DNA from 2 places in the Arthrobacter sp. TRD_SC_6 genome. Region 2 is predicted to be linked to the other one. Evidence: riboswitches for the same ligand, from Rfam matches in the RefSeq annotation. Region 2 holds a riboswitch; the other holds the start of a gene.

Evidence for each region. A riboswitch is a leader RNA that binds a small molecule or an ion and turns the genes downstream of it on or off. The one in region 2 is predicted to bind thiamine pyrophosphate.
Region 1: linked by a shared signal. The riboswitch ahead of ACWA1U_RS11210 (bifunctional hydroxymethylpyrimidine kinase/phosphomethylpyrimidine kinase) and the one ahead of ACWA1U_RS00825 (ECF transporter S component) in region 2 are both predicted to bind thiamine pyrophosphate.

What each region holds. Positions count from the first base shown of each region.
Region 1 covers NZ_CM143953.1:2,377,606-2,381,742, reverse strand. Annotated here, with positions in the region: gene obgE (GTPase ObgE) at 1-122, opposite strand, end outside; gene rpmA (50S ribosomal protein L27) at 254-514, opposite strand; gene rplU (50S ribosomal protein L21) at 583-891, opposite strand; gene ACWA1U_RS11210 (bifunctional hydroxymethylpyrimidine kinase/phosphomethylpyrimidine kinase) at 1,061-2,680, opposite strand; TPP riboswitch at 2,672-2,787, opposite strand; gene ACWA1U_RS11205 (Rne/Rng family ribonuclease) at 2,943-4,137, opposite strand, start outside.
Region 2 covers NZ_CM143953.1:172,659-176,795, forward strand. Annotated here, with positions in the region: gene ACWA1U_RS00815 (energy-coupling factor transporter transmembrane component T family protein) at 1-15, opposite strand, end outside; gene ACWA1U_RS00820 (ABC transporter ATP-binding protein) at 12-1,484, opposite strand; gene ACWA1U_RS00825 (ECF transporter S component) at 1,486-2,112, opposite strand; TPP riboswitch at 2,166-2,279, opposite strand; gene ACWA1U_RS00830 (DUF4235 domain-containing protein) at 2,414-2,674, shown strand; gene mnhG (monovalent cation/H(+) antiporter subunit G) at 2,678-3,061, opposite strand; gene ACWA1U_RS00840 (MrpF/PhaF family protein) at 3,069-3,326, opposite strand; gene ACWA1U_RS00845 (Na+/H+ antiporter subunit E) at 3,323-3,892, opposite strand; gene ACWA1U_RS00850 (Na+/H+ antiporter subunit D) at 3,889-4,137, opposite strand, start outside.

The sequences.
Region 1 (4,137 bases), 1.4 Mb from region 2:
CCGCCGTTGCCGCCGTCGGGCCCACCCAACGGCTTGAACTTCTCACGCTTGACAGAGACGCAGCCGTGGCCGCCCGTGCCCCCGGACACGTGCAGAACAACCCGGTCAACGAAGCTTGCCACGGTGTACTCCTCTTGCATAAATCACATCGATGCCGAGTCTATCCGGCTTAAAAGAAGGTGGGGTGAGCCAGTCTGGCTCACCCCACCGGAAATCTGACGCGTGTTGAACGCGCGGTGTGCGGTTGCGAGTACTACTCGGCTACCGCGCCCACGATGTTGACAACGCGGCGCCCGCGGCGGGTACCGAATTCAACGGCACCGGCCTCAAGGGCGAACAGCGTGTCATCCCCACCGCGGCCAACGTTGGCTCCGGGGTGGAAGTGGGTACCGCGCTGGCGGACGATGATCTCGCCTGCCTTGACAACCTGGCCGCCAAAGCGCTTGACGCCGAGGTACTGGGCGTTGGAGTCGCGACCGTTGCGAGTGGAACTCGCACCCTTCTTATGTGCCATCTGCTATGCCTGCCTTCTACTAAATTCTGGGAACCAGGAGAACCTGTTGGATCAGCAACCGCGAACGGTTACTTGATACCCGTGATCTTGACCTTGGTGAGCTCGGAACGGTGACCCTGGCGCTTCTTGTAGCCGGTCTTGTTCTTGAACTTCTGAATGACGATCTTCGGACCACGAAGGTTCTCGATGATCTCGGCAGTAACAGTAACCTTTGCGAGGTCATTTGCTGCTGAAGTTACCTTGTCGCCGTCGACCAGAAGGAGAGCAGGCAGCTTGAAGCTGGTGCCGGCCTCACCGGGGACGCGGTCAAGGGTAACGAGGTCTCCCACAGAAACCTTTTCTTGGCGGCCGCCTGCGCGGACAATCGCGTACACCACTTGGGAACTCACTTCTCTCGACGATCAAAACTGTTTTGCGTGCTGTTTTCCGGGGCCGTACGCCTTATCAGCGCAGCCGGAGGTGCTAAGTGCACTCGCGGCGCATACACGCCCCGAAGATAGTCATTTCAAAATAGACATACGAGGGCGCCCGCACCGAAGATCCAGATTACGGCAATCTCGCGGATTCCCGCAAATCAGGCCGTGTCGGCGCGTCGAAAAACTCATGTTCATACCAGGCCGAGGCCTCGAAAGCCGCAAGCATGCCGGATCGATCATACGGCGAAGCACTGCTGAAGGCAGTATCGGCGTAGTCGATAGCCCGGGACGTTGCTTCTGCGAACGCCGGATCCGAGTACGTCCTGATCCAGGCAGCGTAGGCATGCTCCCCGGGATTCTCGGACACACTCCACTGCGCATGCAGTGCCGTGCCCACATGGGCGTACAGCCAGTAGCAAGGCAACACCGCTGCAACGAGGACCGCATAACTGGAGTTCGCCGCTGCTGCCAGGAGATGGTCGACGTAGGCCTTGGTCACGGGTCCCTGCGCCGGTAAGGGACCCCGCCCATCGAGCCATGTGCGGTGAAGCTCGGATTCCACCTCCAGGCAGTTCCTCGCACCATTGGCCCAGAACAACTGCTCGGCTTCCGTCGGCGCAAGCGAACTGGCGCGGGCGAGCACTCGCGAGTACTCCCGCAGGTAAAGGGCATCCTGCGCGAGGTAGTAGGCGAACTGGTCTGCGGGTAGCGTGCCCTCTCCCAGCGCGGCAACAAATCCCAAGGAGCCTATCGCTTCACGGTGGCGTTCGGTGAGTGCCCAGGCCTGCTCACTGAAGCGGCGTTCCCCCATCCCTTCCACGGCTCCCTCCGTGTGCTCGTCGCTGTGCGCCCCGTCAAAGGCGTGGAAGTGATGGATCGGGCCGTTGCCCTCCCCCACCTGAAGTTCGTCAGCCCTTTCCAACGCACCGCGAAGCCATACCTTCACCGTGGCGAGGGATTGGTGCCAATCCCTCGTGCGTACCTGCACGGTTGCCAGCGCCGCGGACAGCGAGCATCCCGTCCCGTGGGTGTTGCGGGTCTGCACCCGCGGGCCACCAACCACCGTCACGGTTACTTCCGCTCCGGTCGGCTCCACGAGTGCGTCGGGGCAGTCTGTGCCGCCGAGATGCCCGCCCTTGACCAGAACCGCGGTACCTGCAGACGACGCCAGCTTCTTCCCCTGCTCGAGCGCTGCCTCCCAGGTCTTGGCCACCGGCTCACCCAGGAGGACAGCCAGTTCCGGGATGTTCGGCGTCACAAGGTCTGCCAGCGGCACCAGCGCACGCAGCGCGTCCTCCGCCTCGGTTGCCAGCAACCGGTCGCCACTGGTGGCAACCATCACCGGGTCTAGAACGACGACGGCGCCCGGCGCGGACGGCAGCCACTCACGCACCGTTCGGATAGTGTCTGCATCCCCGAGCATCCCGATCTTCACAGCGTCGATGACGACATCGTCGCTTACGGCCTGGAGCTGCTCGAGCAGGAATGACGACGGCGGCGTGTGAACGCTGCGCACGCCGCGGGTGTTCTGGGCGACCAGCGACGTGACCACTGCCATGCCGTATCCGCCATGCGCACCGATGCTCTTGAGGTCTGCCTGGATACCCGCACCGCCGGTCGGGTCGGTGCCGGCGATGCTGAGCACGCGTGGAATGGTGCCGACTCCGCCGCCGGGCAGCCTATCCTCCGACAATGCGGTGTTTGAATCGGTGTGTGGTTCGGTGTGCTCATCGAGCGTGCGAATACTCATTCGCGACATCCCTCCGCTAGGCCAGCGGCCGCCAGGTAAGCGGCCGTCTCTAGATCAGGTTCAACGCGTTTTATCTCAGCCGGGAGCCGGCACCGCGTGTCACTGCGCACAACCCTACCGCAGCAGCGGCGGGCCAACTCCTCTCACCGCAGACGGGCAGGAGCCAGCATGGGCACATCGTGAAGGCACGGGAACGGCGCGCCACGAAAACGTGGCGCGCCGTCAATACTGCTCCGGAACCCGGCTGGGCCGGAGAAACTGCCTACAAATCCGAGGCGGGAACTCCCACGCCCAGGATCATCGGCTCCTCCGTAGCTTTCGGCTTCTCCGCGACCTTCTCCACCTTCGCCACATGCTGGGTCCCGGCGGCAGTCGAAGCGTCACCGGCGGTACGTTCAATGGTGGCTCCTGATGCGGAACCCTGGGCGCTGCTGGCGACACGGCGGCGATTGCGGCGGCCCTTGGACGCCGGCTGGGCGCCTCCAGCCTGAGCAACGGAAGGATCCACAGAACCCCCCTCAGATCCGGTCTTCCAGAACTCTCTTGCCGGCTCGTTGGAGGCTTCCGCGGCCGGCCCGGAGTTGTTCCCGGAAGCTGCCGGTTGGTGCCGGTTGAACGCTTCCGTGAGGCTCTCCAGGGTCAGGCGAGGCTCCTCCGCGGTGGGGGCCGGGGCAGCATCTCCGCGAGGCAGCGTCACAGTCTCACCGTTGATGGTGAGGACCGAAGCGGACGCGTGCGGCTGCTCTTCCCGGTGATCCTCGTGCTCATGCGCCGCGTGGGTAGCAGCGGCAATGTTCGCGAGCGCCGCCCGGGCTGCTTCCGCGCGAGCCGCGCGCTCGGCGTCGTCGACCTTGGGCTCGGGAACGAGCGGTGCCTGCTCCTCCTCCGGAGGGCTCTTCACGCGGTTCCGTTTGCGCTCACTCCGGGTCATCTTTTCCTGGCGGAGGTGCTGCTGGTGATTCTCCCCCGAGACGGCATGACGCCGGTGTTCCACTGGCTCGTCGTGCGTCACGACACCGCGACCGCCACAGTGCTCACAGTTCTCGCCGAACACTTCGAGGAGCCCTGTGCCCATCCGCTTACGGGTCATCTGGACAAGGCCCAGCGAGGTGACCTCCGCAACCTGGTGCTTCGTCCGGTCACGGCCCAGGCACTCGACCAGGCGTCGCAGCACCAGGTCCCGGTTGGCTTCGAGAACCATGTCGATGAAGTCAATGACAATGATGCCGCCAATGTCGCGGAGACGCAGTTGGCGCACCACTTCCTCGGCCGCTTCAAGGTTGTTCTTGGTGACGGTTTCTTCGAGGTTTCCGCCGCTGCCGGTGAATTTGCCTGTATTGACGTCCACCACAGTCATGGCTTCCGTCCGGTCGATCACGAGTGATCCGCCCGAGGGCAGGAATACCTTGCGGTCGAGGGCCTTGTGGATCTGCTCATCGATGCGGCGCGCCTCGAAG
Region 2 (4,137 bases):
GACGTCAGTGCTCACGCGGGAACTCCCAACGCAGCGGTGGCGCCACCGACCGGCAGGCTGCGGCCGCCGAGCGCAGCGGTGAAGTCGCGGTCGTGGGTTACCGAAAGCACGCAAGTCCCACCCGATATGAGCTCAGCGAGCAGGGCCACCAGTTCCGCCCACGTGTTGGCGTCCTGTCCGAAGGTGGGTTCGTCAAGGATCAGCACGGCGGGTCCTGTGGCGAGCATGGTTGCCACGGAGAGCCTTCGTTTCTCTCCACCGGAGAGCGTGAACGGGTTGGCCTTGAGCAGCCCAGTCAACCGGAGACGTTCGGCGATGGCATCCACCCGGCGTCGTACTTCCGCCTCCTCCAGGCGGGCCACCCTTCGCGGCCCGAATTCCAGTTCGTCGATCACTGTGTGGGTCAGGAACTGGTGCTCGGGTTCCTGGAAAACGGTCCCGATCCGGCTCACCAGTTCGGCCGATTTCCATTGGTGCGGCGCACTTCCGGCCCCGCGTGCGAGAGCTTCCGACGCCGCCAGAGTGCCGGCCCGCGGTTTGAGTAAGCCCGCCAAGGTGAGGGCCAACGTGGATTTGCCGGCGCCGTTCGGACCGAGAATGCTGACGGCCTCGCCGGCGCTAAGGGTGAGGTCAACGCCGTCGAGCACTGTCGGTCCGCGCTTTGCGCGTGTCACAGCGAGTCCATCCGCAGTGAGCAGATCTGATCCAGGTTGACCGGTCACCGGCGGTGTCTCCGGCCGGTAACCCGGAACCCAGACGCCTGCCTCGATGAGCCGGGCGCGCGTGTTTTCCTGCTGCAGGATGACGCCGGGGTAACCGTCGGCGAGGATGCCGCCGTCGGCGTCGAGCACCACCACCCGGTCCACGACGTCGGCCCACACCTCCACCCGGTGCTCCACGACCACGAGCGTGGCTTCGGTCCGTTCAAGGACGCGCATGACGGCGTCGCGCACCTCGATCACGCCAGCCGGGTCAAGGTTGGCCGTGGGTTCGTCGAGCAGGAGCAACCCTGGCTGCATCGCCAACACGGCCGCGAGAGCAAGGCGCTGCTTCTGCCCGCCGGAAAGCGCCGTCGTCGGGTGGTCGAGCGGGACATCGAGCCCGACGTCGTCGAGCGCCTGGTGGACGCGGGGCCAAATCTCGCTGCGGGGCACGGCGAGGTTTTCTGCCCCGAAAGCCACTTCGTCGCCCACCCGGGCCAGGACGAGCTGGGTGTCCGGATCCTGGAGAACGAGCCCGGACCGGCCGCGAACGTCCGCGGGATGCCGGCTGTCGACCACCAGTTCGCCGGCTTGTTCGCCTTCGTCGTGATCGCCCAGCACCCCGGCAAGGGCGTGGAGCAGAGTGGACTTGCCCGCGCCCGATGCGCCGAGCAGCAGCACACGCTCGCCGGGTTCCACCCTGAGGTTGATGTCGCGGACCGCCCATCTGGCGCGGCCGGGGTGACGCCAGCCCCACTCAACAGCGGTGATTGAGGCGCCCATGCTAGACGTCAGCCGTGCGGCCCGCTGCGAAGGATGAGAGGACGCCCGTTTTAGCGAGTCCACGGGTGGCCAGCCAGGACAGTAGGCCTGCGATCACCACGCCCGAGATGGCAGCGAAGACGCCGTACATGAGCTTGTGGTCCAGCGCCCACATCGCGTTGTACATGATGTTCTCGCTGACGGCGAGGAAGATGCCTGCGCTCAGTCCGGCCAGCAACGCAATGCCGATGTTCCAGCGCTTGTAGAGGAAGAGCGCAAAGATGAGTTCCGCGCCGATGCCCTGGATGAGCCCTGAGAGCAGGACCGCCACACCAAACTGCGTGCCGATCAGGGCAGAGACGGCCGCAGCCAGCACTTCACAGTAGATAGCCGCACCCGGCTTACGGATGATCAGCCCCCCGAGGACGCCGGCAATCAGCCAGCCACCCGAGTACAGTCCGCTCAGCGGCGGGTAGGCGAGCGTCAACGCACTGATGCCACTGTAACCGGCGGACCAGGCGAAGAATACGACGCCGACGGCGACCGCGATCACCGACGCGACGACGATGTCCACAACGCGCCACTCATAGCGGCGGCGCGACAGTTGCTTGTTTGAAGAGTTGGTGCTTGATGACTGGGTACTAGTCATGGTTTGGAATCCTCCTGGGTACAGGAGGGGAGGGCAGCTGGCGGGACGCCGAATACCCTGAGAACTCGACTCCCTTCGCCGGTACTAGCCGGATCAGGTTCGAGGGTCTGCGGAGTGCCGCACTCTCAGCGCCCACCACATGTGGCGGCGCTCCCCTGTCGTTGCTTAGAACGATACCGAGTTTACACCCGCGCGGTACTTGGGTGCCGCCGTCGTCATCTTGTCCAGCCCGCCACCGCGCAAGCCATGACGGGCCCGAAACGCTACGCTGGAAGAAAGTAAGCCGACTGAAGGAGGCAGCATGCAGGCATTTTTCAAGCTGATGGGCGTTGGGCTCGGAATCGTTGCGGGGCTGGTAAGTACACAGGCCGTCGATTTTTTGTGGAAGCGATTCACCGGCAACGAGCCGCCGAAGGACAAGGACGGTCTCGAGAACACCCTCCGTGAGGCGCTCGTGTTCGCCGTCGTTTCCGGTGCCGTAAGCACCACCATCCGGGTACTGACAAACCGCACCACCCAGCGCGCAATCCACCGCTACCAGCGCACGCGCCACATTACCTGAGCGTCACTCACCCGGCGGCTGGTCCTCCGCGGCACGCCGTCGGGTGGCGGCACGCTCCACCACTTCATCGAGTTCGTCCATGCTGAGCAGGTCGCGGCGCAGGTGCTTGGTGCGGTAGCCCGCCCGGCCCACCATGTGAGCCGATACGGGCGCCGTCAAGATCTGGAAAATCCAGCACAGTGCCAGCACCGGAAGCAGAACCCAGCTCCGGAACTCCATTGCCATGGCCAGCAGGAACAGCAGCAGTCCCAGCACCTGCGGTTTGGTGGCCGCGTGCATCCGGCTCATCAGGTCAGGAAAGCGCAGGAGCCCGACCGCGGCAGCAAGGGACATCGATGCCCCGCCAAGCAGCAGGATTGCAACGAGGGCGTCAAGAAAAGTTTCCATCAGGCGCTCACTTCCTGTCCGTGACGTAGCGGGCAACAGTCACTGAGGCGATGAACCCCACCACGGAGATTGCCACCAGCAGTACCAGGCTGTTGGTATGCCGGTTGAACACCATGTCAACGGCAAGCGCACCCCCAACGATCGCAAGCAGCACATCCACGGCCAGTACCCGGTCCAGGATCGACGGGCCCTTGGCCGCGCGGTAGATCGCGCAGAGCGCGGAAATTCCCAACACGGCGGCGATGATTCCAACGACAACTGTCACCGTTGTGCCCTCCCTTCACCGGATGGGATGCGGTCAGGCTGAAGCAGCGCGAGGTCATCCCGCGTTCCCATCACCTTGATGAGCCACTCCTCGGTGCGCCTTACGTTGCGGCGGATAGCCTCGGCGTCTTCAGGGGAATCCACGTTGAGGCAGTGCAGGTAGAGGGTGGAGGTTGACCGGTCCACCTCCACCACCAGCGAGCCCGGAATGAGCGAGATCGCGTGCCCCGTGGCGGTGACCAGCAGGTCCGACGGACTCCGCAGGCGGACGGCGACCACGGCGTTTTTCAGCCGGGGCCCACGCGTCAGCGCCAACCAGAAGACCTGGACGCTGGCCAGCACCAGCTGGGTGAAGAACCGTCCGGCGAAGCCCACGGCGTAGATGAGGTTGAACCGTCCGCTGAGCTCGACCGGCGGCAGGTAGAGCAGGTTGGCAACGGCGAAGGCGATGATCGCGCCGAACACGAGGTTGCCCAGGCTGAAATCCTGCCAGAGCGCACCCCACACCAGGGTCAGCCAGATCAGCAGCGGGATCTCGACGCGCAGCGGTATGCGTTGCCGGGTCATGGCGTAACACCTGCCTCGGCAGCTTCTTCCGTTGAACCTTCTCCAAGGACTGCGTCAATGTACGGTGTGCGTTCGAGCATTTGCTGCGCGGCCTGGTCGCTGAGGGTGAACAGCGGTCCGGCGAGCACGGTCAGCGACACTCCGAGGGCTACCAGGCCCATGGTCGGACCGACCATGGTGCGCGGCAGAAGATGCACGGGGTTCCGTCCGGAGAATCGGCCGGTGCTGTGGGTGTTGACCCGGCT